DNA from 2 places in the Caldibacillus sp. 210928-DFI.2.18 genome. Region 2 is predicted to be linked to the other one. Evidence: riboswitches for the same ligand, from Rfam matches in the RefSeq annotation. Region 2 holds a riboswitch; the other holds the start of a gene.
The links. A riboswitch is a leader RNA that binds a small molecule or an ion and turns the genes downstream of it on or off. The one in region 2 is predicted to bind glycine.
Positions count from the first base shown of each region.

Region 1: linked by a shared signal. The riboswitch ahead of LIZ98_RS05285 (ACT domain-containing protein) and the one ahead of LIZ98_RS11350 (amino acid permease) in region 2 are both predicted to bind glycine.

Region 1 covers NZ_JAJCHL010000015.1:6,489-23,230, forward strand. Annotated here, with positions in the region: gene leuB (3-isopropylmalate dehydrogenase) at 1-888, opposite strand, end outside; gene LIZ98_RS05250 (2-isopropylmalate synthase) at 941-2,488, opposite strand; gene LIZ98_RS05255 (bile acid:sodium symporter family protein) at 3,092-4,057, opposite strand; gene ilvB (acetolactate synthase large subunit) at 5,123-6,820, shown strand; gene ilvN (acetolactate synthase small subunit) at 6,817-7,332, shown strand; gene ilvC (ketol-acid reductoisomerase) at 7,508-8,539, shown strand; gene ilvA (threonine ammonia-lyase) at 8,726-9,694, shown strand; gene LIZ98_RS05280 (PFL family protein) at 9,878-11,239, opposite strand; gene LIZ98_RS05285 (ACT domain-containing protein) at 11,267-11,539, opposite strand; glycine riboswitch at 11,614-11,690, opposite strand; partial or broken gene LIZ98_RS18265 (cation-translocating P-type ATPase) at 12,364-15,078, shown strand; gene LIZ98_RS05305 (potassium channel family protein) at 15,100-15,750, shown strand; gene LIZ98_RS05310 (NAD-binding protein) at 15,763-16,428, shown strand.
Region 2 covers NZ_JAJCHL010000051.1:179-16,920, reverse strand. Annotated here, with positions in the region: gene LIZ98_RS11410 (GntP family permease) at 1-1,324, shown strand, start outside; gene LIZ98_RS11405 (MurR/RpiR family transcriptional regulator) at 1,508-2,353, opposite strand; gene gnd (phosphogluconate dehydrogenase (NAD(+)-dependent, decarboxylating)) at 2,481-3,374, shown strand; gene gntK (gluconokinase) at 3,611-5,152, opposite strand; gene LIZ98_RS11390 (NADPH-dependent FMN reductase) at 5,432-5,986, shown strand; gene LIZ98_RS11385 (glycosyltransferase family 2 protein) at 6,119-7,225, shown strand; gene LIZ98_RS11380 (glycerol-3-phosphate acyltransferase) at 7,222-7,839, shown strand; gene LIZ98_RS11375 (Rpn family recombination-promoting nuclease/putative transposase) at 8,554-9,504, opposite strand; gene LIZ98_RS11370 (SCP2 sterol-binding domain-containing protein) at 9,927-10,286, opposite strand; gene LIZ98_RS11365 (acyl-CoA dehydrogenase family protein) at 10,301-12,067, opposite strand; gene fabG (3-oxoacyl-ACP reductase FabG) at 12,125-12,868, opposite strand; gene LIZ98_RS11355 (ADP-ribosylglycohydrolase family protein) at 13,159-14,454, opposite strand; glycine riboswitch at 14,894-14,972, shown strand; gene LIZ98_RS11350 (amino acid permease) at 15,123-16,505, shown strand; partial or broken gene LIZ98_RS11345 (hypothetical protein) at 16,559-16,742, shown strand, end outside.

The DNA.
Region 1 (16,742 bases), on a different contig from region 2:
AATCATCCCAATCGGATTCGCTATTCCTTTACCGGCAATGTCGGGTGCCGATCCATGAATCGGCTCATACAAACCGAACTGATCGGATCGGATACTGGCAGAAGGAAGCATGCCTAATGATCCGGTCAAAACCGATGCCTCATCACTTAAAATATCGCCAAACATATTTTCCGTTACAAGAACATCGAACTGGCTTGGGTTGGTTATTAATTTCATACTGGCGGCGTCTACCAAAAGATGTTCTACTTCTACATCTGGATATAAACTGCTTTTTTCATTGACAATTTCCCGCCAAACCCTGCTTGATTCCAGCACATTTGCTTTATCAACAGAGGTAAGTTTCTTCTTCCGCATCCGGGCAAATTGGAATGCCTTATCTACAATTCTTTCTATCTCATACCGTTCATAATATAACGTATCGACAACGACTTTCCCGTTTTCGCGGCGTTCACTCGGTTTGCCGAAATAAATCCCGCTCGTTAATTCACGGACAATTAAAATATCACTGTCCTTAATTATATGTTCTTTTAACGGGGATGCATGGAGCAATGAAGCAAAAGCTTTAATTGGGCGGAGATTGGCAAATAGACCCAGTTCCTTTCTAATTTTTAACAGTCCTTTTTCCGGCCGAATGTCAGCGGGCACGTTATCCCATTTTGGCCCGCCAACTGCCCCTAACAGAACCGCATCGGCATTTTTACAAGCATTAACCGTTTCATCCGTCAAAGGAACTCCGAACCGATCAATTGCATTACCACCAATGGCATGTGTTTCATATACAAAACGATGATTAAATTTTTCTTCCACTACATGAAGAACTTTTACTGCCGCCTCTAAAATTTCCTTTCCAATGCCATCACCGGGAAGGAGAATAATACGTTTTTCCATAGTTTTCACCTGACTTTTCTTAGCAAAATAGGTTGAATTTTTATCGAGTCTACTATTTAATCGCAGTCGGCTCTTTGACAACTGAGCTTTGTTTAATTAAATACTTATTGACCGCATTAATGTAGGCATGTGCTGAAGCTTCCAATACGTCAGAAGCCGTACCACGTCCGTTCATAATTTCACCGTTTACCTTTACCTGAACATAGGCTTCTGCAAGTGCATCTTTTCCCCCGCCAATCGAACTGATTTGATAGTCTAAAAGATTTGTTTCTTCTGTAATCAAGGCCGCTATGGTTTTATATAAAGCTTCCACACTGCCATTTCCTGTACATGCCGTTTGCACGATTTTATCTTCCGGCGTTTTAACGGATACGGTTGCTGTTGGAATATTGGCTGAACCATATTGGACTTGGATCATTTCTAATTGATATTTTTGGACTGTGTTCGCATTGGTTTGGATTTCCATCAAAATTGTGAACAAATCTTCATCGGTCACTTCTTTTTTATGATCAGTTAACTGTTTGAATTGTTCGAATGCTTGATTTAGTTTTTCCTCAGAAAGTGTAAAGCCTAGCTCTACTACTTTTTCTTTAAATGCATGTCTGCCGGAATGTTTTCCAAGGACAAGATTATTGGAATGAACGCCAACCAATTCCGGTGTAATAATTTCATAGGTTTGAGCATTTTTCAGAACGCCATCTTGATGAATCCCTGACTCGTGAGCATAGGCGTTTCGGCCAATAACCGCTTTATTCGGTTGTACGACCATGCCGGTTAGTTTTGCGACTAAATCACTGGTCCGCTTCAATTCATCGAGCTTCAAGTTCGTTTCATACGGGTAAAAGTCAGAACGAATCTTAAGGGCAATTACGATTTCTTCCAATGCTGCATTTCCGGCCCGTTCGCCGATCCCGTTAATGGTCCCTTCTACTTGGGTTACCCCGTTTTCAATCGCAGCCAAGGAATTTGCTACAGCCATGCCTAAATCATCGTGACAATGACATGAAAGCGCCACTTGATCGATATTCGGCACATGTTCCCGAATATACCGGAACATTTTTCCATACTCTTCAGGCGTTGTGTAACCGACCGTATCCGGTAAATTAATCACATTGGCTCCTGCTTCAATGACTTTTTCAATGATTCTTGCTAAAAAGTCCAAATCAGAGCGTGACGCATCTTCTGCTGACCATTCAATAAACGGAAATTTTTTCTTTGCATATTTCACCATGTTCACCGAAGTTTCAATGACTTGTTCCGGTGTCATTTTTAATTTGTATTTCATATGAATAGGTGATGTGGCTAAAAACAGATGCAAACAAGGTTCTTCAGCAACTCGCAATGCCTCCCAAGCCGCTTCAATATCGGATTGAACCGCTCTGGAAAGCCCAATCACCGAGGAGTTTTTAATTGTTTGGGCAATCGCTTTTACAGCCTCAAAATCACCTTTGGACGAGGCCGGAAACCCGGCTTCAATTCGGTCGACACGAAGCCTTTCAAGTTGTCTGGCAATCTCTAATTTTTCCAGTTGATTCAAGTTTACACCCGGTGATTGTTCTCCATCCCTCAAAGTCGTATCGAAAATTTTTATCATCGTCATACCCATCCATCCCTTCTTTAAAATTTTTTGCTTGATTTTTCATAACACATAAACAGTATCGCCATAATCTGACTGGAGACTTTTCCTTCTTGCCGGTAACCTCAAACCGATGATTATTTATAAAAAAAGGCTCTCTTCTCCCACACAAATCTATATTTCGATTCATGTTGGGGAGAAAAGAGCCTTTCCTCGGTACCACCCAAGTTCATAGCATCCTCGCAGATACTATCTCGTGAAGCATGAAGCCTCGTTTTGGTAACAGGTGTTAGAGTTACACCCGGCGAAACTTAATGAGATGAATCATCCGTTCAGTTCCGCACTCAGGGATGAGACTGGAACAATATGTATTTCCGGGCTTCCACCGCCCCCGGATCTCTGTGAATACATGCCCATTGTTCCATAATCCCTTCATTGCTTTCATCTATTTTTAAAATTTCGTCATCAACTAATATTGTCATTTATCATAAAACATTTTATTTAAAAGAGCAAGAGGTTTTTATAAAAATTTTATATAAATCTTTTTAAAAATAATTATCTAAAAAATCATGACAAAGCTCATTTAATTAAACCATTCAATCTGTTCTTGCAAGTTATTGTTTTTGTCTACTTCGACAGGTCCATTCCTAATCCAATTGTTTCCGAGTCAGCTGCTTTCCTGCTCCAAAATGTTGCCAACAGCGGACCTGAGATATTATGCCAGACACTGAAAATAACACTCGGTACTGCCGCTAGCGGTGAAAAATAAGTCATTGCCAATGTAGTGGCCAGTCCGGAGTTTTGCATACCTACTTCAATTGAGATCGTTTTTTGGCTCGGATAATCCAGCTTGAAAAGTTTCGCTAACCAGAAACCAAGCAATAAACCGAGACAATTGTGTAAAACAACAACAATGAAAATGAGCAATCCATTTGATAATAGATTATCTTTATTTACTGCCACAACTGCCGAGGCGACTCCAACAATTCCGATAACCGAAATTAACGGCAACACAGCCGTACTCTTTTCCACTTGTTTGGGAAATAGATAATGAACTAAAACCCCTAAGACAATCGGTAACAACACAACTTGTACAACAGAAACAAACATACTCCAGAACGAAACTTCCATCCATTGCTTCGCTAATAACCATGTTAAAAACGGAGTCATTATAGGAGCCATCAATGTGGATACTGCTGTCGCACAAACAGATAACGCCGCATTTCCTTTAGCCAAATAAGCCATAACATTCGATGCAGTCCCACCCGGTGCACAACCGACAAGAATAACACCCGCAGCTAATTCCGGTGGCAACTTGAGTAAAATGGCTAGTGCAAAGGCCACTAACGGCATAATCGTATATTGACTAACAGCAGCGATAATGACACTTTTCGGTGCTTGGAAAACAGCCTTAAAATCATCAACAGATAATGTTAATCCCATTCCAAACATAATGATGCCCAGCAATAACGGAATATGAGGGGCTATCCAAGTAAAGCCTTCCGGAATAAAGTAACTTAATAGTGCAAATAAAATGATCCAAACAGCAAATGTATTGCCGGCAAAATTACTGACTTTCGCCAATTGATTCAATGTAATCACCCGCTTTTATAGTTTAATTAATCATTATAGTATAAATTTTTATTTTTTCAATACTGTTATCAAAAGATATTTTTTGGAAAAATTTTTAAAAACACTTGACTTATGCGCGAAATTCAAATAAACTATTTTTTAAAATAACGGTTAAATTAATTGATAATTTATACAATTATTATATAAATTTTTAAAGCGATGACGGGAACGGGGAAGCAAAACCAATGTGTAAGCAGCGAATCGGGGATGGTGAAAGCCCGGTTACACAGTTTGTTTCCTGATCATCCCGGAGTGCCGGACTGAACAGGGTTAACCATAGTAAGTTTGGCCGGGTACGAACGATCAGTACCTGTTATCAAAAGAAGCTCCATGCTTCATGAGGTAGTATCTGTGAGGATGCTATGAAGTTGGGTGGTACCAAGGAAAGCAACTCTTTTCTTCCCAAACATGTCATAATTGTTCTGGGTTGAAAAGGGTTTTTTATTTTTAAGCAGTCTATCTAATTTTAATTAGCCGACTCATTTGAAATATTTATTTTACTCATCTTTTATAAATTTATAAAATATTAACAAATATCCTATTGACCCTTTCAGAAAAATATTTTATTATTAACGGCAAAACAATCTTTTTTAACGCAGTGCAGCATAAATTTAATAAAGTGTTCTATATCATTTAAGATATTTTTAACACGATGACGGGAACGGGGAGCAAAAATCATGTATTTGCAGCGAGTCGGGGATGGTGAAAGCCCGGTCATACATTTTGTTCCTGGATCATCCCGGAGTGCCGGTTTGAACAGAATTTCCAAGTAGGATCGGCCGGGTGCTTCGTTTGCACCTGTTATCAAAAGAAGCTCTATGCTTCATGAGGTAGTATTCGCGAGGGTACTATGAACTTGGGTGGTACAGAGGAAAGAGATCTCTTTTCTCCCCAAAAATTCTGCTTGATGTAGGTTTAGGGGGGGAAAGAGCTTTTTTTATACTTTCTAAATTTCTTACCAAAATACTCAATTTATTCAAAGGGGAGGTTTCTTTCGTGAGTCTTAAGGTAAAGAATGAAGAGGATATGCAAGTTGACCAAATAACTGGTGCTGACCTTTTAGTCGATACACTGATCAATGAAAAAGTGGATACGATTTTTGGGTACCCTGGGGGGGCGGTATTACCTATTTACGATGCTTTTTATCGTAAAAAAGCACCTTTCAAACACATTTTAACGAGACATGAGCAAGGAGCCATTCATGCGGCGGAAGGATATGCCCGGGTTACAGGAAAACCAGGAGTTGTGTTTGCTACATCCGGCCCTGGTGCGACCAACTTAGTAACAGGAATTACCGATGCCATGATCGACTCAATCCCGCTTGTTATTTTTACAGGTCAAGTTGCAAAAAATGTAATTGGTACTGACGCATTTCAAGAAGCAGATGTTATTGGAATTACAACACCAATTACAAAATATAATTATCAAGTGAACGATTTGGAAGATTTACCGTCAATCGTTAGGGAAGCTTTTCATATTGCATCAACAGGAAGACCCGGTCCGGTTGTTATCGATATTCCTAAAAATATCGCAACGGGGTATGTTAGTGGCAACTATACGTACGTTTCTGAAATCAATCTGCCCGGTTATCAACCAAATTTTATGCCGAATCCACTGCAAATTACAAAATTAGTTGAAGCGCTAAAAACAGCCAAAAGACCGCTTGTATTGGCAGGTGCCGGAGTATTGTTTGCCAATGCGACAGAAGAGCTGAAACAATTTACTGAAAAATACCAATTGCCTATCACTAATACATTACTTGGATTGGGAAGCTTTCCCGGTGATCATGAACTGTTCCTTGGCATGGCCGGTATGCATGGAACTTATGCTGCAAACATGGCCATATCTGAATGTGATTTATTAATTAATTTTGGCGCACGTTTTGATGATCGGCTCACCGGGAATTTGAATTATTTTGCGCCTCATGCCAAAGTTGCACATATTGACATTGATCCGGCCGAAATAAGTAAAAATGTCGAAACCCATATCCCGATCGTGTGTGATGCCAAAGAAGCACTAAAAGCACTGTTAAAATGTGAGCTTGAAGTTTCATCGCATAATGAATGGAATCAGAAACTAGCTGTCTATAAAACTGAAAAACCGTTATGGTATGAAAAGCCAAAAGAATTCGTGTCACCTCAATGGTTTATTGAACAAATATATAAAATTACTAATGGCGAGGCGATTGTCACAACAGATGTCGGTCAACACCAAATGTGGGCAGCTCAATACTTTCATTTTAATAAACCAAATTGTTGGGTAACTTCAGGAGGTCTCGGTACAATGGGATTCGGTCTTCCGGCTGCGATTGGGGCACAAATTGCAAGACCGGACGAACTCGTTATTGCAATCGTCGGTGATGCCGGTTTTCAAATGACCTGTCAAGAGCTTGCTGTTATAAGGGAAAGAAACCTTCCAGTTAAAGTTATTATTGTTAACAATGCTGCGCTCGGTATGGTTAGACAGTGGCAAGAAATTTTTTATGAAGAAAGATACTCAGAATCTATACTTACATTTAACCCGGACTTTATTAAACTTGCTGAAAGTTATGATATCAAGGGCGTAGTTATTGATAATCACGAAAATGCCGTTCAGCTGTTGGAAAAAGCCATTCATTATAACGGACCGGTTCTCATTGACTGTAGAGTCCCTCAAAATGAGTGTGTGTATCCGATGGTTGCACCGGGAGCCGGCCTACATCAAATGGTGGGGGTGACAAAATGAGACGGATTATTACAGCAACCGTCCAAAACCGAAGCGGTGTTCTTAATCGAATTACCGGAATGTTGACAAAACGCCAATTTAATATTGAAAGTATTACGGTAGGCGGCTCAGAAAAAGACGGTATTTCAAAAATGACCTTTGTTATCGATGTGGCCGACCCGCTGAAATTTGAACAGTTAACAAAACAATTAAATAAACAAATTGATGTTATTAAAGTAACCGACATTACCGAAAAGGCTCATGTTGTTCGTGAATTGGCTTTAATTCGCGTCGCAGGCTCTCGTCAGCAACATGCAGAAATTCAAAGTGTCATTGCACCTTTCCGCGCCTCAATTATTGATGTGAGCAAAGACAGTTTGATTATTCAAGTAACAGGGAAACCGGATAAAATTGACGCTTTAATTGAATTATTGAAATCCTATGGAATTAAAGAATTGACAAGAACAGGCATCACCGCATTTTTACGGGGAAATCAACCGCAAGTAACGGAGATGAATTCACTTTCTATCTAAAGAAAAGCAAATGCCCATTTCGAAAGTATAGCTCGCTTAGGTTTTGACGAATTTACTTCTATCTAAAGAAAAGCAAATTTCGAAAGTAGGGCTTGGATAAGTTTTGATGAATTCACTTTCTGTCTATCACTAATAAAAACTGGAAAAATATAACTAATTTTTGGAGGGAATAATTATGGTAAAAGTTTTACATGATGAAGATATCCAAAGAGACGTACTAACAGGAAAAAAAGTTACCGTCGTCGGCTATGGCTCACAAGGCCATGCCCATGCACAAAATTTGCGTGACAGCGGTTATGAAGTTGTGATCGGGTTACGTGAAGGAAAATCTGCCGCACGTGCCAGGGAAGACGGCTTTACGGTGTTGCCTGTTGCTGACGCGGTAAGTGTTGCAGATGTTGTCATGATTTTAATGCCGGATGAAACCCAAGCAAAAGTATACAAAGAAAGTATTAAACCTAACCTAAAATCAGGAGCAGCCATTGCTTTTGCACATGGTTTCAACATTCATTTTGGTCAAATCGTACCCCCTGATGATGTTGATGTATTCATGGTTGCACCAAAAGGCCCGGGACATCTTGTCCGCAGAACGTATGAGGAAGGTGCCGGTGTTCCAGCTCTTTACGCGGTGTACCAAGATGCTACCGGTCAGGCAAAAGATTTAGCATTAAGCTATGCGAAAGGAATCGGTGCTGCCCGTGCCGGTGTGTTGGAAACGACATTCAAGGAAGAAACCGAAACCGATCTCTTTGGTGAGCAAGCCGTCCTTTGTGGTGGTCTCACAAGCTTGATTAAAACCGGTTTTGAAGTACTGGTGGAAGCAGGATATCAACCGGAAGCCGCCTATTTCGAATGTTTACACGAAATGAAATTGATTGTGGATTTATTGTATGAAGGTGGCCTATCCAATATGCGGTATTCCATTTCAGACACCGCACAATGGGGCGATTTTGTATCCGGACCGCGTGTAGTTACCGCCGAAACAAAAGAACGGATGAAGGAAATTTTAGCTGATATTCAATCCGGTGCTTTTGCAAAGAGTTGGATTTTGGAAAACCAAGTCAATCGTCCACAATTCAATGCGATTAACGCACAAGAGTTGAACCACCCAATTGAAAAAGTTGGTCAAGAGCTACGTGCATTAATGCCGTTTATTAAACAGTCTGTAAAAGATCAAGAAACAAAAAAAGTGGCTGTAACTAAGTAAAATGAAAAGCGGGGCTATGAGTTAATAAAAATCAGTCTGTGAACTTATTATTCATATTTGATTAGGGAACAGATTTAATAGATTTTGAAACTGATAGTCCCGCGCAAAACGTCGTTATGTTTTTTTATAAGGGAGTGTGAGGAAATTGGGGATTGTTTTCTAACTGAAAAGAAAATTTATTCTGCGATGAACGCCTTATCTCCGTTCGTTCACCGCACACCAATATTTACTTCGGAAACAACCAATCGGATTGTTGGGAAAAAGGTATATTTTAAAATGGAAAACCAACAAAAAACAGGTGCATTTAAAATACGGGGTGCCACCTACAAAATTATGCAATTAAAACGGGAGGAGCTTAAGAAAGGGGTCATTACCGCTTCTGCCGGCAATCATGCTCAAGGAGTAGCTCATGCAGCCAAGAAAGCAGGAACAACGGCAACAATCTTTATGCCGGTACACACTCCGCACGCTAAGATTGATGCGACGCGAAACTATGGTGCAAAAGTAGTTTTGACGGGTGAAAGTTTCCAAGAGGCATATGAGGCTTCCCTTGAGTTGCAAAAGGAAACCGGTGCAGCCTATATTCATCCTTTTGATGACTATGATGTCATGGCCGGTCAAGGGACAATTGCACTTGAGTTACTAAGACAAGAGGATAGAATTGATACAATCTTCGTTCCTATTGGTGGCGGTGGATTGATCAGTGGTATCGCAGTAGCAGTAAAAACAATCAATCCCCATATTAAGGTGATTGGGGTTCAAGCGAATGGAGCTGCTCCGGTCTATGACAGTTTTCAAAAGAAAAAACCTACAAATTGGGACCGCGTCTCAACGATTGCAGAAGGGATCGCCGTAAAACAACCGGGAAAAAGTACATTGCCGATTATAATGAAATATGTAGATGATGTGGTGACCGTAACGGATGAACAAATTGCTGCCAGCATCCTTTATATGTTGGAACGAGGGAAAACGTTAATTGAAGGAGCAGGTGCCGCATCCATTGCCGCCTTATTCGCCTATCATCATCATTTTAAATCGAAACATTGTGGACTGATTGTTAGTGGAGGAAATATCGATCTTGATGAAATGTCGCATATTCAAAAGCTCGCCGCCATGAATCATGTCGGCAGTGAAAGTATCGCGATAAATTCATAAAAGAGAGTATCCTGATTAAAAATATTCGATTTCAGGTTGTTCCTTTTTCATTCTGATTTTAAACAAAATTAGCTTACATTACGTTGAAAACTCGCCAGAATATTGGCGAGTTTTTTGCTAGCTAATAGGAAAAACATAATAAAAAATGACATATGTTTTGTCCATACGTCATTTTTTATTAACTTAGTTCGTCAACGCTTGAATCGGTGCGGGGATTCTTCCACCACGCCGAATAAATTTTTCCGAACCATACCCGTTTACCGCCATGACCGGGGCTCGACCAAGTAAACCGCCAAACTCAATCATGTCCCCCTCACTTTTACCGGGAACAGGAATAATTCGGACTGCAGTTGTTTTCTTATTAATCATTCCAATGGCTGCTTCGTCGGCAATAATTGCGGATATTGTTGTAGCCGGAACATCCCCGGGAACAGCAATCATATCAAGCCCCACCGAACAAACACAAGTCATCGCTTCCAATTTTGATAGACTGAGCGCATTGTCCACGACTCCGCGAATCATTCCGTTATCTTCACTAACCGGAATAAACGCCCCACTCAAGCCGCCGACATAGGAGCTGGCCATGGTTCCACCTTTTTTCACGGCATCGTTCATTAAAGCTAAAGCGGCAATTGTTCCATGTGTCCCAACCCGTTCGAGCCCCATTTCCTCTAGAATTTCCGCCACACTGTCATTCATCGCATTGGTTGGTGCCAGTGATAAATCCATAATCCCAAACGGAACACCGAGACGCTTAGCAACTACACGACCAATAAACTCACCGGCCCGGGTAATTTTAAAAGCAGTCTTTTTTATGACTTCAGATACTTCACCTAAATCAGCTTCCGGGTGCCGCTTTAATGCATTCAACACAACCCCCGGTCCACTAACCCCAACATTTAAAACGACTTCCCCTTCTCCGTTTCCATGAAATGCGCCTGCCATAAATGGATTGTCTTCAACCGGATTACAAAAAACAACCAATTTTGCACAAGCAAGTCCATTTTGACCCTTTGTCCTTTCCGCTGCTTCTTTGATGACCTCACCCATTTTCCGAACAGCATCCATATTGATACCGGATTTGGTTGTACCGATCGAAACGGAGGCACAAACTCGTTCGGTGACACTTAAACTTTCCGGAATCGCTTCAATTAATGTTTGATCTGCTTTTGTCATTCCTTTATGGACAAGTGCGGAAAAACCACCGATAAAATCGATACCCAATTCTTTCGCTGCTTTATCAAGCGTTTTGGCTATTTCAATTGCTTGTTCCTTTGTCGCATCACCTAATATTTCCGCAATCGGTGTAATCGAGATTCGCTTGTTAATGATTGGGATACCATACTCTTTCTCTACTTCCTCAGCAGTTTTTTTCAAATGCTGTGCATGGGTAGTGATTTTATTATAGATTCGTTGATTCATTTTAGAAAAATCGGAATCAGCACAATTTTTCAGACTGATGCCCATTGTGACTGTTCGAATATCAAGATTTTCCAATTGAACCATGCGAATTGTTTCCATCATTTCATTATATGTAATACTCATTTTTATGGACTCCTTTACAACAATCAATTAAATTCGATGCATAGCTTGGAAAATATCTTCCAGTTGGATATTGATTTTTAGATTTAGTTTTTCTGCAAGTTCATCCATCTCTTTTTGCAAGTCCTCCAAATTAGCTCCCGTCATATCGACAATCATCATCATTGTAAAAAACCCTTGAAGGATGGTTTGGCTAATATCCAGAATGTTAATTTTATGATTGGAAAGAATCGTCGTAACATTGGCAATAATTCCGATCTGATCTTTTCCAATAACACTGACTACTGCGCGTTTTTTCTCCATTTTTGTCACCTCATGTTTATAAAAAATAAGATTGGATATTTCCAATCTCAAGACAGAATAACATAGAAACAGATTGTTACTCTTCTGTCCTTTTGCCTGAGATTGTGAATCCGTCGGCGCCGGGATACCCGGTCTCTCCAGAAGTTGCTCCTTTTGTAGTGTTACCCACAAAATTCATCGCTTAAATTTTCTAATGAATATAGTCATATTATCAATGAAACGGGGGATGGTCAATAGAAAACCGACGCGAAATTTTGTCAATTCAGTTGGGATTTTTTGCGGAATTTCTAGTATTCTAGCAGGACCGGCGAATTTTTCGATTTTACTGTTGAATATGTGGGGGGAACTGGTGAATACGCATACCCTGTTGGTGATTTACTCTTTTTTACTGGTGAATTAGCAGGTACTACTGATGAATTCTCGCCTTCTTTTGTTGAATTTCACCCCTTTTACTGTTGAATTTCTTGATTTTGCTGTTGAATTACGGGGATGGACTGGCAATTCTAGGGGGACTGTTGAACGTCCACCTACTATTAAATACCTCAATTTCCTATAATTTTAAAAATTCCCTAGACTGGCGAATTCCGAACCTTTTCTTTCCTACCCTTCAAAATAAGAACTTTTTGTAAATTTTTGTAAACACTATAGACGCAATCCATATCAAGTTGTACACTCAAGATATAAAAGATTACAATATTCAATTTATTATTGGGGGAAGGTCAAATGGCTACAGAAGATGATTTTAAAACTATAAATCAAATCATTTATCAAGTTGCCGCAAAACAAGTTTACGACCAATTAAAAACAAATCAAGACGGTTTATCATCCGAAGAAGCCAAAGAACGCTTACAACAATTCGGTAAAAATACAATTAAAGAAAAACAAGGGAGACCGCTATATTTACAATTTTTATCAAACTTTATCAGCATGATGGCAATTCTTCTCTGGATTAGTGGCGGTATTGCCTTCGTTGCCAAAATGCCCGAACTCGGAGTCGCTGTTTGGTGCGTCAATATTATTAACGGAATTTTTAGCTTCATTCAAGAATATAAGGCAAGTAAAGCAACAGAAGCATTAAAAAGTATGCTCGCTTCCTATGCCAGAGTGATCCGTGACGGGAAAGAAGTACAAATCTTGACCGATGAGCTCGTTCCCGGTGATGTGATGCTCATTACAGAAGGCGAAAAAATTTCTGCTGATGCCCGTCTTATTGAAGCAAGTGATCTGTAAGTGAACCAATCTGCGCTAACAGGAGAATCAAATCCGGTGCGAAAATTTTCCGATGCTATTCACCGAAATGATTTGACGAATCTTGAAATAGCTAATCTTATTTTCACGGGAAGTACTGTCTCCAGCGGTTCGGGAAAAGCGGTCGTTTTCAAAACAGGGATGGACACTGAACTTGGCAAAATTGCCGGGCTAACCCAAAACGTCACAGATGAACAGAGCCCGCTGCAAAAAGAATTAAATCGACTAACTAAACAAATCTCCATCATTGCACTGACATTCGGTTTTATTTTCTTTGTTCTTGCTGTTTTCTTCGTCAAAGACCCTGTAGCAGAGTCGTTCATCTTTGCATTAGGAATGATTGTTGCTTTTATCCCGGAAGGACTTTTGCCAACAGTCACCCTTGCTTTAGCTCGTGGTGTACAAAGAATGGTAAAGAAAAATGCACTTGTAAAAAACCTCTCCTCTGTCGAAACACTAGGCTGTACTACAGTCATTTGTACGGATAAAACCGGTACATTAACGCAAAACGAGATGACTGTAAACCATCTCTGGCTCCCGGATAAAGAGCTGGAAGTCACCGGAACCGGCTATGCACCAAAAGGGGAAATTATCGACGGAGACCATAAGATTACATCCAAGACGAATCCTGATATTAATCTTCTCTTGACTGCTGCCAGCCTCTGCAGCAATGCGCGAATTTTGCCACCCGATGAAAAAAATCCACGCTACACTGTACTCGGTGACCCGACCGAAGCCTGTTTAGGCGTCGTTGCTGAAAAAGCGGGTTTAAAACTTGAAAACATACAAAACGAACAACCGCGCATCCGTGAACTCCACTTTGACTCGAGAAGAAAACGAATGACGACCATTCATCAATTAAATAAACCGATTCACGGAAAAAATCGGGTTGCCTACACAAAAGGGGCACCGAAAGAGTTAATTGAGCTTTGTGAAAATGTTCTGATTAACGGTCAAATCCAGCCAATAACCGATGATATGAAAAAAAGGCTATGACAGCAAACGATAACTATGCACGTCAAGGTTTACGGGTTTTGGCTGTTGCCGTCCGATATTTAGGTCAAGACAACCAAGATATCCCGACATCTTTAAGTGCTTATACACCTGAAATCATCGAACAAAAAATGACGTTTATCGGATTAGTTGTCATGGCTGATCCTCCGCGTCCGGAAGTCAAAGAAGCTGTGCAAAAATGTCATCAAGCAGGTATTCGCATTGTTATGATAACCGGTGACTATGGACTCACTGCCGAAAGTATTGCAAAGCGGATCGGCATTGTGACAGGCGATCACCTTCGCGTTATTTCCGGACTCGAACTAGAAGGAATGTCTGATGACCAACTTAAAAATGCCTTAAAGGATGAAGTCATTTTTGCACGGGTTGCGCCGGAACAAAAATATCGAGTCGTCGATAATCTCCAACAACTTGGTGAAGTCGTTGCGGTTACCGGTGATGGTGTTAATGATGCGCCGGCATTGAAAAAAGCCGATATTGGTGTAGCAATGGGAATCACAGGAACGGATGTTGCCAAAGAAGCCGCCGACATGATTTTGACTGATGATAATTTTGCTTCCATTGTCCATGCGGTTGAACAAGGACGAGCTGCCTACAACAATATTCGTAAATTTTTACTTTATATTTTGAATAGTAATGTCCCGGAAGCTGCACCATCAATGGCGTTTTTGTTATCAAAAGGAGCGATTCCACTGCCGCTCACCATCATGCAAATTTTATTTATTGATCTTGGTACCGATTTAATCCCGGCGCTTGGTCTTGGCTCTGAAAAACCGGAAGCCGGCATTATGAACAAGCCACCAAGAAACTTGAAAGAACCTTTATTAAATCGAACCATTTTGATTAAAGCATTCTTTTGGTACGGTATTTTAGAATCCATTGTTTCTCTTTCTGCCTATTTCTTTGTCAATTCCATCAATGGTTTTTCGTTAGGGAATTTGGCTGAGGAAGGAAGCGCAACTTATATCGCTGCTACAACAATGACACTGGCTGCAATTGTTTTTTGCCAAATTGGTGCGGTTATGAACTGTCGTACAGAAAATGAATCCGTATTTAAAATCGGTTTTCTAAAAAATGTAACGATTAATGCAGGGATTATTCTTGAGGTCATTTTGTTACTGGTCATTATGCATGTGCCTTTATTACAAAAAGTCTTTGGTACAGCGCCAATCGGGGTACAAAGCTGGACTTTCTTAATCTGCATTCCGCCTATTATTTTAGCCATTGAAGAAATTCGCAAAGCAATTTCGAGGAGAATAGTGCAAACTCATAAATGAATAGAAATGGAGTGAAGGAAAATGCGGGATATCATTGTTGGTTGTGGTCATATGGGAGCAAGTTTGGCGATGAATCTTCAATTAAGGGGACATGATGTAACGATCATTGATAAGGATAAAGAGGCTTTTAAAAAATTACCTCCTGATTTTTCCGGTGTAAAAGTTGTCGGTTTTGGAATTGATAGAAAGATTTTAGAAGCTTTACGAATTGATCAAGTGGATGCGCTTGTTGCTTGTACGAATGATGATGAAACAAATGCGCTATTGGCCCGGATTGTAAAAAATCAATATCGGGTTCCTCAAGTGATTGCTTTACTATACGATCCAAGGAAAGCGGATATTTATCAAAGTTTCGGTATTCAAACAATTTCTCCTGTTTCCTGGGGAATTCAAAGAGTTACGGAATTATTAAGCTATAATCAACTGGATACTGTATGGTCCCCTGATAATGGTCAGGTGGAGATAATTCGGGTAGAAACTCCCCCACTTCTCATCGGTCATACCGTAAAAGAACTGATGAGTATGGGCGAAATTATGATTGTGACGATCAGTAGGGGAAATCAATCTATCATCCCTGTGTCGGGAACCATTTTACAGGCGCATGATGTTCTGTATATCGCTGTTGTTGTGACTGCTAAAAATAAATTAAAAATGATGCTCGGATTAAAATAAGGGGTGAGAAATATGAATGTGATTATCATCGGTGGCGGGCAAGTTGGTTCTTATGTCGGAAAACTCCTGGAAGAAAATGGTATTCAAATAAAAATAATTGAAATACGTGAACATTTGATCGACAAGTTAATTGAGGATTTTTCCAGTGAGGTAGTTATTGGGGGAAGCGGAACAGACCCAAATACGCTAGAGGAAGCTGGAATTAAGTCAGCTGATGTTTTGGTGGCTGTTACCGGTCGTGATGAAGTAAATCTTGTCGCTTCCACCATTGCAAAGTTTGAATTTGGGGTGCGCCGTGTTGTCGCCCGTGTCAACCATCCGCGTAATGAGTGGCTTTATACGCATTCGATGGGCGTCGACGTTGCGATTAATCAATCGAATATTATGGCCCATATGGTCGTCGATGAAATGGATATGGAAAATTTGTCTACTTTAATGAAGTTAAACCGCGGCAACTACTCAATTGCGAAAGTCGCTGTACATGAAGGGTCTAGTGCAGTTGCAAAACCAATTAAAGATTTGGGGATACCCCCGAAATGCGTCTTGATTGCGATTTTACGGGATGAGGAGGTCATCATTCCCCGAGGAGAAACGTTCATTGAGCCGCATGATTCAATTTTGCTTTTGACAGATGAGGACGCAGAAAAAGAAATTAATCGGATTTTTGCGGTGAGTTAAATACCTATGAAAACGTATTTGCACTCCTGTCATAAATAAATGAGGTTAACCGATAAGCTAAACTTATTACCCTTTAAAAAGCACATAAAAATGTATTTGTGCCTCCTATCTTCGGTAATGTGGATAACTAAACTAAAACTACCAACTATCCGTTAAAAGCCTGAACGTTCTTATGAATACTTTTGTTATGTTTTGTTCATGAGAACTGGGCTTTTTGTGCACTGTGATTCCTTTTTTCCGTAAGACCAGTGCTAGCCGATTCCTTCAAACCCCGATTATTTATTTATAACTAGTTCTTTTAATATCCTTACAAA
Region 2 (16,742 bases):
TGCATATATATTAATCATTACGCTTTTATCGATTGTTATCGTTATTTTAGGGGTTTCATGGTTTAAATGGCATGCATTTATCAGTTTGACTATTGCCAGTTTGTTTTTAGCCATTTTTACCGGAATGTCTTGGGATAAAATTGTTAAAGCATACGAAACCGGGGTTGGTGGCGTTTTAGGCCATTTAGTCGGGATTTTGGCACTTGGAACCATTCTGGGAAAAATGTTGTCGGAATCAGGAGCCGGATTGCAAATCGCCAATTATTTTGTGAAAATCTTTGGGGAAAAGAAATTGCCATGGGCGATGTTCGCTTCAGGATTTATTATTGGGATACCGGTATTTTTTGAAGTCGGCATTTTAATTTTGCTCCCTTTAGTGATCTCGATTCAACAAGCAACAAAGAAAAATCTATTATTAATCAGTTTGCCGGCCATTGCGGGATTATCCATCGTTCATGGGCTTGTCCCGCCACATCCGGGTGCAGTGGCAGCTATCGGCATTTATGATGCCAATCTTGGAAGAGTTCTGTTATATTCCCTATTCATCGCTATTCCGGCAGGTATCATCGGTGGACCTTTATATGCAAAATTTATTAGTACACGGGTGACCCCATCCGGTGAATCCGGCTTAATTCAAGTGGATGAATCACAATCAAAAAAATTACCAGGTGTCGGTATTTCTTTCCTATCCATTTTAATGCCGGTCATTTTAATGGTATTAGGAACATTTGCACCGTTCATAGAGTTGCCTGAAAACGGTGTGAAATTTCTTGAGTTCATTGGAAGTCCATTAATCGCCTTGTTAATTTCATGCTTTGCCGCTTTCTATTTCCTCGGTTTTCGTCAAGGAATAGGACGTAATCAAATTAAGAAGTTTGTCGATGAATGTATTTTGCCGGTCGGTTCGATTATATTAATTATTGGTGCCGGCGGTGGATTTAAACAAGTTTTGATTGATAGCGGTGTAGGTGAGACTATCGGAAAGATGGCAGAAAATCTGTCTTTATCACCGCTTGTGTTAGCTTTCCTTATTGCCGGGTTAATCCGGATTGCAACCGGTTCAGCTACCGTGGCATTGACCACCGCAGCCGGAATTGTTTCCCCGATCATCGCTAATATGACAGGTGTTAATTTAGAATTACTTGTTATTGTTACCGGTGCCGGATCGCTCATGTTCTCTCATGTCAATGATGCCGGTTTCTGGATGGTAAAGGAATATTTAGGCTTATCGATTAAAGAAACGTTTAAAACATGGACGGTCCTGGAAACAATTCTCTCATTTGTCGCTTTTATCGGTGCTTTGGTTTTAGACATATTTATTTAAGTCCATATGCAGCCGCTTGAAAATGATAGAATCCCTTGTTAACGAAGGGATTCTGTCCATTGCTATTGCGCTTTCTTTCTGGTAAAAGAAAAACGGAATTAACTTCTATCCATTATAATTTTGTTACAGCGTATATAAGGCGAGGTTAGGAACTTTGGTATTAACAATACTTGATTCTATCCGTTATAATCTTGTAACGACGATCGCTTCCCTTATTTTGTCTAAAGATTTTTTCGCTTTTTCTTTATTTAATTTCATAACATTGACGTAGAGGGCATCAATTAGACTCAATTGGGCAATCCGTGAAGACAAGGCTTCTGACCGGTATTCCGTTTCTTCAGCGCTCGTATATAGAACGACATCAGAATTTTGCGCAAGCGGCGATTTCGGGTAACCGGTTATCCCAATGATTTTCGCTCCATTTCTCTTTGCTGTTTTTAAAATATTGATCGTATCTTTATTTGTACCGGAATGTGAAATAACAACGGCCACATCATGTTTTGTCAGTTGAGAGGCTGACATAATTTGAAAATGGGAATCCATAAAGGTAAATACCTTGATACCGGTACGAATAAACTTATGGTAAGCATCCATGGCAATGACGGCTGACCCGCCTGTACCATAAAAGTCAACCCGACCGGCTTTTAGTAGTAAATCTACAGCCTGCTCAATAGCGGTTTCATCAATTAAGTTTAACGTACTTTTTAATGTATGAATATTTGATTGAAAAACTTTTTCCATGACTGTTCTTTCATCATCTGATTCACTAATTTCTTCATGGATTTGTTGAATTGGTTCAATAATTTCAGCAGCAAGTGTGATTTTCATTGCTTGAAAGCCTTTAAATCCGATTCGTTTACAAAAGCGAAAGACTGTAGCATCGGCAACATTTAAGTCTTCGGCAACATCATTGATTGTACTATGAATAATGTTTTCAGGGTTATTTAAAATATAATCCGCAATCTTTTTCTCTTTTTCACTTAAGCGTGCATAATGGGAGCGGATTTGTCCTAAACAATTTTTTGACATGGATAATCCCTCGCAATAAGATATTTTGCCTATAGTATAACACATTTTGTTAATGAAAAAATATTTCTTATAGTGATTATATTTTACAAAAATTTTTACTCACAAACATTGAAAGGAGCAATAAAAAATGCAAATTGGTTTAGTTGGTTTAGGAAAAATGGGTTATAATTTAGCATTAAATTTAAGAGATCATCATCATGATGTGATTGCTTATGATATTCATTCAGAAGCAGTTGAAAATTTTAAAAAGGATGGTGGAACGGGGGCAAACTCGATCTCTGAACTAGTTTCCCTGCTGTCCAGCCCAAAAGTCGTTTGGGTAATGGTTCCGGCTGGTGAAATAACGTCCAATGTTATCAATGAATTAAAAGGATTATTGAAGGAGAATGATATCATTATTGATGGTGGAAATTCCAAATACAAAGATTCCATTGCCCGGGCTGAAGAATTAAAAAAGCTTGGCATTCATTTTCTTGATGTCGGGACAAGCGGCGGGATTTCCGGTGCAAGACATGGTGCATGTATGATGATTGGCGGTGAGGAATCAGTTTTCCAATCGGTTGAAACAATTTTTAAAGATGCTTGTGTAAAAGATGGCTACTTATATTGTGGCAAACACGGTAGCGGGCATTTCTTAAAAATGGTTCATAACGGTGTGGAGTACGGTATGATGCAAGCTATTGCAGAAGGGTTTGAAGTTTTGCATAAAAGTGAATTTGATTATGATTATGAAAAGGTGGCAAAAAACTGGAATAATGGATCGGTTGTTCGTTCCTGGTTAATGGAACTTATAGAAGATGCTTTTTCAAAAGATGCGAAATTAGACGAAATAAAAGGAATCGTGCATTCATCCGGGGAAGGAAAATGGACGGTGGAAACAGCCCTTGATCTTCAAGTCCCGACTCCGGTTATCACCCTAGCATTAATGATGCGCTATCGTTCGTTGGAAGAAGATACGTTCGCAGGTAAAGTTGTCGCCGCATTACGAAATGAATTCGGCGGCCATGAAGTTGAAAAATAAAATATTGGTAGTAAACTATGATAATCATTCTTTTTTGAGCAATAGTAATTTGACTATTGCTCTTTTTTGTGTAATAGTGAACATGCTCTTTTTAAAGGAAAGAAATGGAGTGGGCTTAACCAGGATAGCATCTTCCGAAAAGTGAAAAACTAGCTCAAACAAAAAGTCCTTCACCAAATCTTTAAGTATAGATGAAGGATAAGTATTGAGGAACACAGCACATATCGTATTAATTTCTACACCCATTTTTGCTGGAATTTGGTTATTTCGTCGTATTCACTTTCCAACAAACGGGATACTCGGATAAAAATCGGGATAAGATCCTCATAGATTTCAACATTCTCTTCCTTTGGTTGATGGGCATGGGTAGTTCCGATCCATTCCGAAATAATCGTGAAGTCGTCGATTTTACCTAACGCATACATACCGAGAACAATGGCCCCTAAGCAAGAACTTTCAAAGCTTTCCGGAATAATTACTTCATGGTTAAAAATATCAGCCAACATTTGCCGCCATAAATCCGATCTGGCAAAACCACCGGTCGCATGAATTTTATTGGGTACCCCAATTAATTCTTGCAGTGCCAGCATCACTGTGTAAAGATTAAAAATAACCCCTTCCAAGACAGCTCTTATCATATGCTCTTTTTTATGATGAAGTCCGAGGCCAAAAAATGATCCTCTGGCATTGGCGTTCCACAGTGGTGCCCGTTCGCCGGCCAAATATGGATGAAAGAGAAGTCCGTCCGCACCCGGTCTGACCCGTGATGCGATTTTCGTCAGGACATCATACGGATCGATGCCCAGTCGTTTCGCAGTTTCCACTTCACTGGAGGCAAGTTCATCACGAACCCATCGAAAAGTCATCCCACCGTTATTGACCGGTCCACCAACGACCCAGTGGTTTTCCGTCAGTGCATAACAGAAAATCCGGCCTTTAGGATCTGTCACCGGCCTATTCGTAACTGTCCGAATGGCACCGCTCGTCCCGATTGTAACAGCAACAACACCTCGATCAATCGCACCAACACCGAGATTGGATAGAACACCATCACTTGCTCCAATGATAAATGGCGTGTCAGAAGATAAGCCCAGTTCAGCTGCCAGTTCTTGTTTAAGTCCCCGTTTCACAAAAGTGGTAGGTACCGGTTTGGATAATTGTGCTTCTGAAATGCCGGCGACCTGTAACGCCTCTTTATCCCAAGCCAGTTGTTCCAAGTTAAAAAGACCGGTCGCAGAAGCAATTGAGTAATCAATGATATATTCATGAAAAAGTTTATAAAAAACGTATTCCTTGATTCCGATAAATTTACTTGCCTTTGCAAAAAGTTTATGATGGTCAGATTTGAGCCAGGTAATTTTTGCGAGCGGAGACATCGGATGGATTGGCGTACCTGTCCTTTTATAGATTTCAAGCCCGTTCAGCTCTTTTTTGATTTTATCAGCCCATTTGGTTGCCCGGCTATCTGCCCAGGTAATGCAACGGGTTAATGGTTTTCCTTTGTCATCAACTAAAATTAAACTGTGCATGGCGGAACTAAAGGATACCAGTTGAATTTTTGCAGAATCGATTGCAGCTTGACGAATGACTTCTCTAATCGAATGGAGAACCGCTTGAAAAATCTCATCCGGATCTTGTTCGGCAATCGACGGGGCCGGACTATAGAGCGGATATTCTACATGTTGCATTTGGATTACCTTGCCATGCTCACCGAATAATACCGCTTTTGTACTTGTTGTACCAATATCGACACCTATATAATAATTTGTGTCTGTCATGTGTTTTCGATCTCCTTTACGAACATATATAATAAGTAGTTTATCCAAAATCTTGTGAAAAAAAATTACTTTTTATAATAAAATTACTGAAAAAATATTTCCTATAATGTTATTTTACCAATGAAGGAGAAATATTGAAAGTGGTTTCTACCATTTTTCGATATTATATTGTCTAGAATTGGTTGCATTTATTTTTCTTACATAAGTTATGTTTTTTGACATTTTAGGATAAACTTAAATATAATTATTTCGATATAGAAATAAAAGGAGGAACACAAAATGGTAAAAATAGGGATTTTAATTGGATCTTTACGGAAGGAATCTTTCTCCAGGAAATTAGCTGAAAATGTGTCCGCTCTATTTCCTGAAGGTTATGAAGCGGAAATTGTTGAAATTGGAAATCTGCCGTTGTACAATCAAGATTTTGACGATTATAACAATGTGCCGGCTGAATATACGACATTCCGAAATAAAATAAAAGAGATTAATGCAGTTTTATTTATAACTCCTGAATACAACCGCTCTGTACCGGCTGTATTGAAAAACGCATTAGACGTTGGTTCCCGTCCTTATGGCAAAAGTGTATGGGACGGAAAACCGGCTGCTGTTATTAGTCAATCTCCGGGTAACTTAAGTGCATTTGGTGCCAACCATCATTTACGCCAATCACTCGTTGTCTTAAATATGCCGACTGTTCAACAACCGGAAGCCTATATCGCTAATGTAGCCACTCTATTTGATGAAAATGGCAAAATTAACAAGCAAGATACGATTCAATTTCTTCAATCATTTGTCGATGCTTTTGTTGATTTAATTAAAAAATATCAGAGCTAAGTTTTAACCGCTGGACATTTTTTGTCTCAGCGGTTTATTTTACTATATGGTGGGGAAAAGCGGAATAGCAACCAACTTTTGGATGGTGTAGAATATAACTATACAAATTAACTTTTTAGGAAGTGGAAAAACATGTTAGGACTAATTTTATGTATCCTTATCCTTCCAATCGGGATGATATCCGGCATGATTCTATTCCAAAAAAACACCATTCCCTACAGTGAGAATAGCAATGCAAAACATGGGAAAATTTCCGTTATTATTCCTGCGAGAAATGAGGAAAAGAATTTACCCCATTTACTAGATTCCCTATTTAACCAATCTGTTCAACCGGATGAAATTATCGTTATTGATGATCATTCACAAGATCAGACCAAACATATCGCTGAAGAATATGGTGTCACTACCTTTACAGCACCTCCTCTGCCGGCGGGTTGGACAGGAAAAAATTGGGCCGTTTGGAATGGTTATTTACAATCAAACGGAGATATTTTACTTTTTCTTGATGCCGATATTCAACTTGCTGAAAACGCCATACAATCTCTTATATCAGCACAAAAGAGACAGAGTGGTGTTTTATCTGTTGTCCCTTATCACAGGGCAGAAAAATTTTATGAAAAATTTGCAATGGTGCTAAATATATTAGGGGTATTTTCTTTCACTTCCCCCTTTGAAAAAAACAATCATCAAAAAGGACTCTATGGCGCTTGTATTGTAACGACTCGAGATGATTATGAGAAAGCGGGCGGTCACCAAATGATTAGGAATGAAATGCTGGACGATTTGAATTTGGGCGCCTTGTTTCAAAATGCCGGAATAAAAGTTTCTAACTATATTGGGACTGATCTTGTTTCCTTTCGTATGTACCCAAACGGGATAAAAAGCGAACTGGAGGGGTTTGCCAAGGGGGCTATCTTAAGTACATCTTCTCTTCATCCATTGACACTCTCCTCTATTATTCTATGGATTATTGGGCTGGTATCATCACAATTTTGTTTCCTTTTTTTCGGATCCAAGTATTTCATTCCGTTACTGATCGGTTATATTTGTTTTGCCATTCAAATATTCTATATCAACCATTATATTGGAAGCTTTGGCATCGTCCATCCATGCTTTCATTTTCTATCGATGCTCTTTTTCCTTGCAGTCATTGTCTACTCTCTGTACCAATCTGTATTTCGTAAAAAAGTGATCTGGAAGGGCAGGTACATTCAGGTTGGAAGGGGTGATCAATCTTGACAGTTGTTTGGACACTCATCGGATTTTTTAGTGGCTCACTCATGTTTTCTTACTGGATTGGCTGTTTATTGAAAATGAATATACGAAAAACAGAAGATGGTAATCCCGGGGCGGCAAATTTGTGGAAAGAGGCCGGTTTTCAATTTGGTTTGTTAGGAATTGCTCTTGATTTTCTCAAGGGTTATGTACCGATCTATTTTATTTTACAAACGGGCAACGAGACAGGGTTTAAGCTGATTCCGATTGCATTGGCACCAATCCTAGGGCATGCATTTTCCCCGTTTTTAAAATTTAGCGGCGGGAAAAGTTTAGCCGTTACCTTTGGCGTATGGAGCGCCTTAACTCAATTTCGTGCCTCCTTCATTTATGCACTTATCTTAGCCTTCTTTTTTATCCTAACAAAAATAATAAAAAAAGGCGGGAAAACATCAAGTAATGAGGACGGGATTCAGACAACCGTTGGATTCTTTATTCTGTTATTCTATTTATTTTATAAACATTATCCGAAATTTATGCTTTGGGCTTGGTTGGGCAACTTCTCTATTCTTTTATGGAAAAACCGAAATGCTTTTATACAACCGATTAAAAATCGCAGAGCAAAATCACTTATTTGAATAAAGTTATCTTGCACGTGCTTCCGTATAACAGGAAATCAACCTCAGATAGCTAAGTCGTTGACGTGAAATTTGTGCTAAAGCGGATCATCGGAATTTCATTTCTAATTTCAAGGACTTATAAGTAGATAGGAGAGAATTATTGGACGTAACCGTAAGACTTCATTGAAACATCATGGTCCTACGGTTATTTGTTATGCGTAACCGATTGAAGTGCGTTTATTTTAATGGGAATACCTCAAATAAGTTGTTTGGAAAATTCCAAAAAAACGTGACCTGATGATATGGTATCCTATATTTGAGTCTAAACTAACTTTCACCGAGAGCAATAATTTCCCTATTATTTAAATGTCAGGTTGTATTAAAAGTTCAGATACATCAATAATCAAAAGGAGAAAAAGAGTGAAAAAGAAATTAAGACGTTCTTCAACCTTAATTTCTGATTGTGTTTTCATTATCATTCCGGTATCCAATATCAAGTACGGCTTGACAACGGGGTGAAGAAAAAATAGCCTTGGTTGGTTGAAGCCAGCCCATGAATCTGCTGGCTTCTTGGTTTAGGAATCTGCCCACGGAAGGCCGATGTCAAGCAATTCATTATACTTCCGGACTTCATTCAGCTATCCAATTCACCTCATTGGGATTACCTGTTTAGCTCATTTTTCAATTCCGGGGCTGTGCTTTATAATTTTCACACCGCCTTTGCTTCCGTACTTAGTGAGTATTTATCTCAACCATTAGTTTTTCTATTTCCGTTTCTGTTAACTCGGTCATTTCTATGATGTCGGATACTTCAAATCCCTTTCTTAACATTTTTTTTGCCAGTTCCCGATTTGCTTCTCTTTTTCCTTCTTTTCGCCCCTTCTTTAGTCCTTCCTTTATCCCCTTCTTTAGTCCTTCCTTTATCCCTTCCTCTATCCCTTCCTGCCTCGCTTCTCCGCGAATGGAGTTAAGATCCATCAATGCCTTTGCACGGGCTTCATACAATTCCCTTGCTTCCGGATCTAGGCTTGCTACTCTTAATGATTCAACCATCTGTTCCATTACCGGGTCTTGTTTTGCCATCTCAAACCACCTCGTATCGTCTTCATTTGTAAAAAAGCGTAACCATTTTGCCTTTCGATCATTCATTGGGATTTTCCCCGCTTGATCTTGTCGAACAAATTTCGGCATTTCCGTAAAATGTAACTGCAAAAGATCAGGGAACGGCTCATGCAGTCTTTCTTCCACTAATCGAAAACAACTATGATAAGGAGTAGAAGGAAAAAATGAAAAGTCCAATAAATTAATCGCCACAACCCGTTCTAACTTAGAATACCCATCACTTGCAAATAATTGATTTCCAATTAATTTGGACGCATAATACAGAGAGCGTTTATGCATATTTTTTTGGTTCGTTAATTGCATTTCAATATTAACATATCCATAACCTGGGACTTTCGCCTTAATATCCAAAATAGAGCCTTTATCATAGATACTTTGTTTATTGATGATTGGGTTTACTATTTCCACAGAAGTAAAACTTTGCAACGCAGGCGCATACAAAAAATCATTTAAAAACGCTAATAACAGTTCTTTTGATTGATCATTATCACTGCCAAGTATCCATTTTAAGACAAAATCATTTTTTGGCTTTAACCAATTAAATGGTCCTTGTCGTAGCATATTTTAACGCAACCATTCCTTTCACTAATATAATTATACATGAATTTTAAAATCTATTAAAGTTATTAACTGAATTTTTAAAACTTAAGTAAGGAAGAAAACTCTTTTTGTTGAATTTGGAACAAAATGGGATGAAAGAAAAACAACTACAGGAGGAAAGAGCAAGGAAATCCGCATGGAGAAGGAATTTAATTATTTATTCGACCAATTCCGTCAAAATTCCTTCTACTTTTAAAAAATTTTTCCATAAAAATAGCAGTTAACTTAATATATAAAACGAGTTCGCCAATAGGAATACTTTTTCCTAAGCACATTGATTTTGATATAGCCTCCATATTGATTTCTTAACGTAAAAAATCCCAAGAATGGCTCTACTTCATCCTTGGGTTTACAGATTTTATTTTGAAACTTCCACCAGAAGCTTATCCGTTTATATTATACTGTTTTAAAATCTGCTCCAATTTCATCGCTTTGGCTAATTCGCCTTTGATTTTTAATTTACCTGTCATGAAGGCGACTGTTCCGCTTAACTTCCCGGTTAAAAATTTCCGAAAACTGTCCGCTGACATAACTAATGTACAATCCGCTGTCGTTTCACTTGTCGGAACAACTATGGCCTGTCCTCCGTTTAGCTTAAGTTGGAAGGAATCCTCTTCATCTCCGGTAAGGTCAAACTGATAAACGACATTTACATCAGCAATCGGCGCCGGATTTTCATTTAATTCTTTTTCAATATACTGTTTAATTTCTGCCAGTGAAGCGTTTGTCACCTGTTCACTCATTATTAAACATCCCCTTATGAAATATATTTTTCAGCCTCGATATATCGGGCTGCAATTTCCCGCTTCTTTTCAAAAGTTAATTGCATTGGATATTGAGCGAGTTCTTTTTTTATTAATTCAGCTGTTTTTTCGGCATCAATTCCGATTCCACCCATGAGTTGCCGTGCCAATGATTCTACATTCAAAAGCACTTCATCGACAAAACAAACAGCGAGACTTTCTTTTAGTTGTTCTTTTGGCAAACCATTTTTCTTTATCGCTTTCAAAGTCCTGAGTACCGCTGATTCGGCTGCATACAAATAGATGGCAATATCGGCCAATTTCATAATCGACTCCTGTTCGCGCTCCAACTCCAGCCCATATTTCAAATAAACGCCCCCGGCCAGTAGCAAAAACACCCGCCGAATCGATTGAATCATTTCTCTTTCACGGGCAAGAGGTCCGTCGAGCTTTTTCTTCGTTCCTGTTGCTTCTTTAATCACCCGGTTAATCAGTGCTTCAAGGTTGAACTGGCCTTGAGCTGCTCTTTTAAATAAAAATCCCGGAATTAACAATCGGTTGATTTCATTGGTTCCTTCAAAAATCCGGTTTATTCTGGAGTCACGGTACACTTGTTCAATGTGGTAGTCTTTTATAAAACCATAACCGCCATGTAATTGGAGTGCTTCATCCGCCACTTGATCCAATGTTTCCGAGCCGAATACCTTGCAAACGGCACACTCGACGGCATATTCTGACAACCGCTTCTCAATCACTTTATGGTCTGTTTCATCATAAAGGTCACCTAATGCATCTTCTAACAAACCCGCTGTCCGATATTGTACGGATTCCGCTGCATAAATACGGGCTGCCATCGTAGCCAATTTTTCCTGTGTGGCCGGAAATGAAGAAAGCGTCCGACCAAACTGAATTCGTTCATTTGTATATTTAAGAGCCAGCTCCAATGTCGATTTGGCGCCACCCATACATGCCGCTCCAAGATTGAAACGGCCAAGATTCAACACATTTAAAGCGATTACATGACCACGCCCAATTTCACCAAGTACATTTTCAACCGGGACAAGACAATTGTCGAATATTACCGAGCAAGTTGAGGAGCCTTTTATCCCCATTTTGTTTTCCTCAGGACCAATGATTAAACCGGGAAAATCCTTTTCAACAATAAATGCTGTAAATTTTTCATCATTCACCTTTGCGTAGACAATAAACGTATCGGAAAAAGCAGCGTTCGTAATAAATTGCTTACTGCCGTTTAAAATATAATGCGTCCCTGCCTCATTTCGTACGGCTGTTGTTTTTGCACTTAAAGCGTCGGACCCGGCGGAAGGTTCCGTTAAACAATACGCACCAATATATTCACCGGACGCCAACTTTGGTAAATATTTTGCCTTTTGTTCTTCCGTACCAAAATAGGTAATCGGTAAAGTCGCGATGCACGTATGGTTGGAATGTGCTACCCCATAAGCACCGGTCCGTCCGACATATTCTCCGACAATTCCTTTTGATATTTTATCAAGACCAAGTCCGCCATATTTTTCCGGTACACTGTGAGCCAGCAACCCCAATTCCCCGGCTTGGCGCATTAACTTTACGACACAATCAAAATCTTGACTCTCAATATCTGCATTTTTGGGAATCACTTGTTCTTCAACAAACTGTTTTGCCGTGGCTGCAATCATCTTCTGTTCGTCTGTTAAGTCTTCTGGTGTAAAGATAGATTCGCCCTCTATTTGTTCCACTAAAAATTCCGCACCTTTTATAGATAACCCCTTTTGAACCAACCTAATCAGCCCCTAAATCGCGTTTTCATCCATTTGGTATGAGTGAACATTCACTCATTACGGCATTAAAAACCCACCGCTGACACTAATACATTCTCCGTTAACAAAACTGGAATCATCCGATGCTAAAAACGAAACGACCGATGCCACTTCAGACGGATTTCCCATTCTTCCGGCAGGCGTCAACATAATACCCATCATCTTAATATTTTCCGGAATATTTCTTGTCATATCGGTATCAATTTGACCCGGCGCAATTGCATTTACTGTAATATTTTTTGCCCCATTTTCTTTCGCTAGCGTTCTTGTCAAACCGATGACACCGGCTTTTGCTGCACTGTAATTTGCCTGTCCCATATTCCCCCAGCTTGAGGTTGATGAAATATTTACGATCTTTCCATATTCTTGTTTCCTCATTTTTGGAATGACGGCTTGGCATGTATAGAACATACTATTTAAGTTGACATTGATGACCGCATGCCATTGCTCCGGTGTCATTTTATGAAAAAACGCATCCCTGACAATGCCGGCATTATTTACTAGAATATCAACTTTGCCGAGTTTTTCATAAATTTGATCAAAAACTTGATTAACTTCTTCCTGATTGGACACATCGCATTTTAGCGATATGGCACGTTCACCCGTTTTATCTATTTTTAAAATAGATTCTTTCAACTTATCCAAGTTTACATCAAGACACACGACAGTAGCACCATCTGCAAAAAGCCGCTCAACAATGCTTGCGCCAATTCCTTGTGCTGCTCCTGTAACAACAGCTACTTTATTTATTAATTTTTCCAAGAACAAGTACCCCCTTATCCCCTTCGTTGTAAATTTAAAAATATTTCAAACCAATCATATCATATTATCCTAGTTTTCGAAATTAATAAATATTAACCTTAGCTTAAATTTAAGATGACAACATTAAATTATGCAATTTGTGTTGGAGATATGATTATTAAGGTTTATTCTGTCTTCGAGAGAGAAATTCCGGGGGCTGTTCGTACCCTTTTTCAGATGGTTTTGCCCATGAGAACAGTTCTCGGAAACAGATTGTACCAAATTAGCTACGATTATAAAAATAACGAAAATCATTTATCCTTGGAAGATTGATTAGGAATATTTGCCGGGTTCGAATCAATGTCAGAGTCGTCAATTGTTTTGAGACGTTTCAACCATTTTAATATAATACCTTCTTTAAAAAAATTAAGTAGTAATCCATCACCAAATCGCTCAAACCGAATGATACACATAATCATTGCTAAGATACATTGCGCATCTAGTAATTCTACCTTCGCATCTCGCAAACCTCCTGTATTCGGTTGAATCCCGTAATCTTCTAAAATTGAATGATATTTCATCAGCTTATATTCCGGATGACTTTGTGAAAATTGATAGAATTCCTCAACAAACATATTTACCAGCTCATCATATTTTACAAACGGCATTTGTTTGGGGTGTTCAGGGCTCCCATCATTTTCATCATCAAAAACCCAATCACCAAAATACGCACGATCAGATAGTTTCCCGATATATTTCGTGAGCATTTTAAACTTGCTATGTGGGTGCCCAGCTTCGGTAAATTCACACCATTCATCATAAATCGCACGCAATTCATCATCTAAATAAGTTAACGCTTTCTTTCTAAGAATTTCCGGGACTCCGTAATAGGCTTCTGCTATAGCACCGGTAATAGCCGCCAGCGTGTCACTATCACCGCCGACTGAAATCGCAGTACGAATGGCATCTTCAAAGGAACCGGATTCTAAAAAAGCTGCGATAGCTTGAGGGACTGTTTCTTGGCATGTCTCATTAAACTGGTAGCTGACCCTGATTCCATCAATAGTAAAATTTAAAGGATAATAGGAACTGTTAATTTTATTTCGTATTTCACTTTTAGTACATCCATTCCATGCCATAAAGATTGCCACTGCTGTAGCCTCAGCACCTTTCAGTCCTTCCTCATGGTTATGAGTTACACCTGTGACAATTTCAGATAACTTGCACGCTTCACTTTCTGTCCTTGCAATGAATCCCACCGGACTTATCCGCATGGCAGCCCCATTTCCAAAACTGTTATAAGGTTCAGGATTCGCACAAAAAACCCATTGATTAAATCTATATCCATAACCACAATCAGGATACTTCCGTCCGATTTCCTGCATATACCGTACCGACATTTCCTCAAGGAGAGAGTAGTAGCCATTTTTTTCATTATCTTTATTAATGGCCCTCTCTGTCTCCATAATCGCCTTAGCAATAGCAAGCGTCATAATACTATCATCGGTTACATGGCAATCTTCTGCAAAAAGTTTGAAATTCTTGTTTCGATGATTATTGAACTCAAAACGAGATCCAACAATATCGCCAATAATCGCACCAATCAAAACAATTCCTCCCTCAAACATTTCATATTAATCTTTATGCAAAAAATATCTCTCTACTTTCATTCATTAATTGTAACCCATCTTGAAACGTTTGTTTATTATTATTCATGATAAAGAATGATTTTTCTAAATCATTTCCAACCTGATAGAACAATAGCCTGAAACGCTAATATGTGAAACGTTCATGTAATTTTATCCATAAGCCTCTAACCACCGATAACCATTTCGCAACATTTTGTGTCAAGCTGTCATTTTTATTGACAATTATTATAATGCTAGTAAAATTTTAAATTATATTAAGATATTTTTAGGTGCAGAGGTAAATAATTACTCTGTGTATATTTGAAGTTGGTGCATTTTAGTGAAAAGCTAACGTCAAATCAAATTTATACAAATGAATAGTAAGCTAGCGATGAATGCTTTGGGTCACACTAAAGCAGGAGCAGCTTCTGGAGAGATCGCTAATTCAGCGACGCCGAAGGGTTCACAATCTCAGGCAAAAGGACAGAAGGGTAACGAGTTATAACTATTTGTTATTCTTTTCTATTTGCCAAGAGGTTGGAGAAATCCAATCTCTTTTTGTTTTTGTAGCAACCCCTTCATTGTATTTTTTTAACAGATTTTGGTGTGAGTTATTTCACAAAAGTAATTTTCAGGAGGTATGAAATGTGGCAGAGCAAAAACAAGAATTAAAGAGAGATTTGAAAAACAGACATGTCCAACTTATTGCAATTGGCGGGACGATTGGCACAGGGTTATTTTTAGGATCTGGGAAAGCAATTCAATTGGCGGGACCGTCTATCATTTTTGCTTATTTAATTGTTGGAATTGCGATATTCTTTGTTATGAGAGCTTTGGGTGAACTTCTATTATCAAATGCCGGATATCAATCGTTTACGGATTTCGCCAATGATTATATTGGACCATGGGCAGGTTATGTCACCGGTTGGACCTATTGGTTTTGTTGGATTATGACAGCGATGGCGGATATTATTGCGGTTGGTGTCTACATCCGGTATTGGTTTGATATTCCCCAATGGGTTCCTGCACTAATTTGTTTAATTATTTTACTAGGATTAAATTTATTGACGGTCAAGCTTTTTGGAGAGTTGGAGTTTTGGTTCGCATTAATTAAAGTCATTACAATTTTAGCATTAATTATTATTGGTTTTGTTATGCTCGTCATTGGTTTTGAATCAGATAGCGGTGCTGTTACCGTGAATAATCTTTGGAAACATGGCGGCCTTTTTCCTAATGGAATCAGCGGATTTCTATTTTCCTTCCAAATGGTTGTATTCGCTTTTGTTGGAGTAGAATTGGTCGGAGTTTCAGCAGCGGAAACAAGCAATCCGAAGAAAAATATTCCGTCGGCTATTAATAAGATCCCGTTACGCATTTTATTCTTCTATGTCGGTGCCCTTTTTATCATCTTGACTATTAACCCTTGGGAACAGTTAAATGCATCGAACAGCCCTTTTGTACAAGTATTCAGTTTGGTAGGAATTCCGGTTGCAGCAGGCATTATTAATTTTGTTGTATTAACATCAGCAGCTTCTGCATGTAATAGTGGGTTGTTTTCTACCAGCAGGATTTTGTACAACTTAAGTAGACATGAACAAGGACCGGCTACGTTTGCAAAATTAAGTAAAAATCATGTGCCTAGTAATGCTTTATGGATCTCTGCAGTCGTTCTTTCCGTCGGTGCACTTCTGAGTAAGCTCATCCCGCAACAAGCATTTAGCATTGTAACAACGATTAGCGCCATTTGTTTTATTTGGGTTTGGAGCATCATTTTAATTTCACATATTCGCTATATGAAATCACGGCCGGATTTGCACAATAAGTCTATCTTTAAAGCGCCATTAACACCATTCATAAATTACGTTGTCTTAGCTTTTTTTGCTATCATCTTAGTTATCATGTATTTTTCCGAAGTAACTCGAATGGCTTTACTACTGACCCCGGTCTGGTTCATTCTTTTATTCATTTTATATGGAGTTCATCGAAAAAATAATGTACATGCGCTTAATTATGAGCAAAGAGCCAAATAACTTATTTATTCAAGGAAAAAAATCCATCCTTTTGCAAGAATGGTGTGGACTAAATGTACGTCCTGAATCCTTATCGACTAACATTCTTTCTTATCACTAATTTTGGGCAAGAAATTCTCTTTTTATCTCGTCGTCTTTTTGAGCCGGGAAATTCATTTTTTTGGCGACGAAACCCGTTCTCGTCGTCTTTTTTTGGCTGGAAACTCACTTTTTTGGCGACGAGACCCTCTCTCGTCG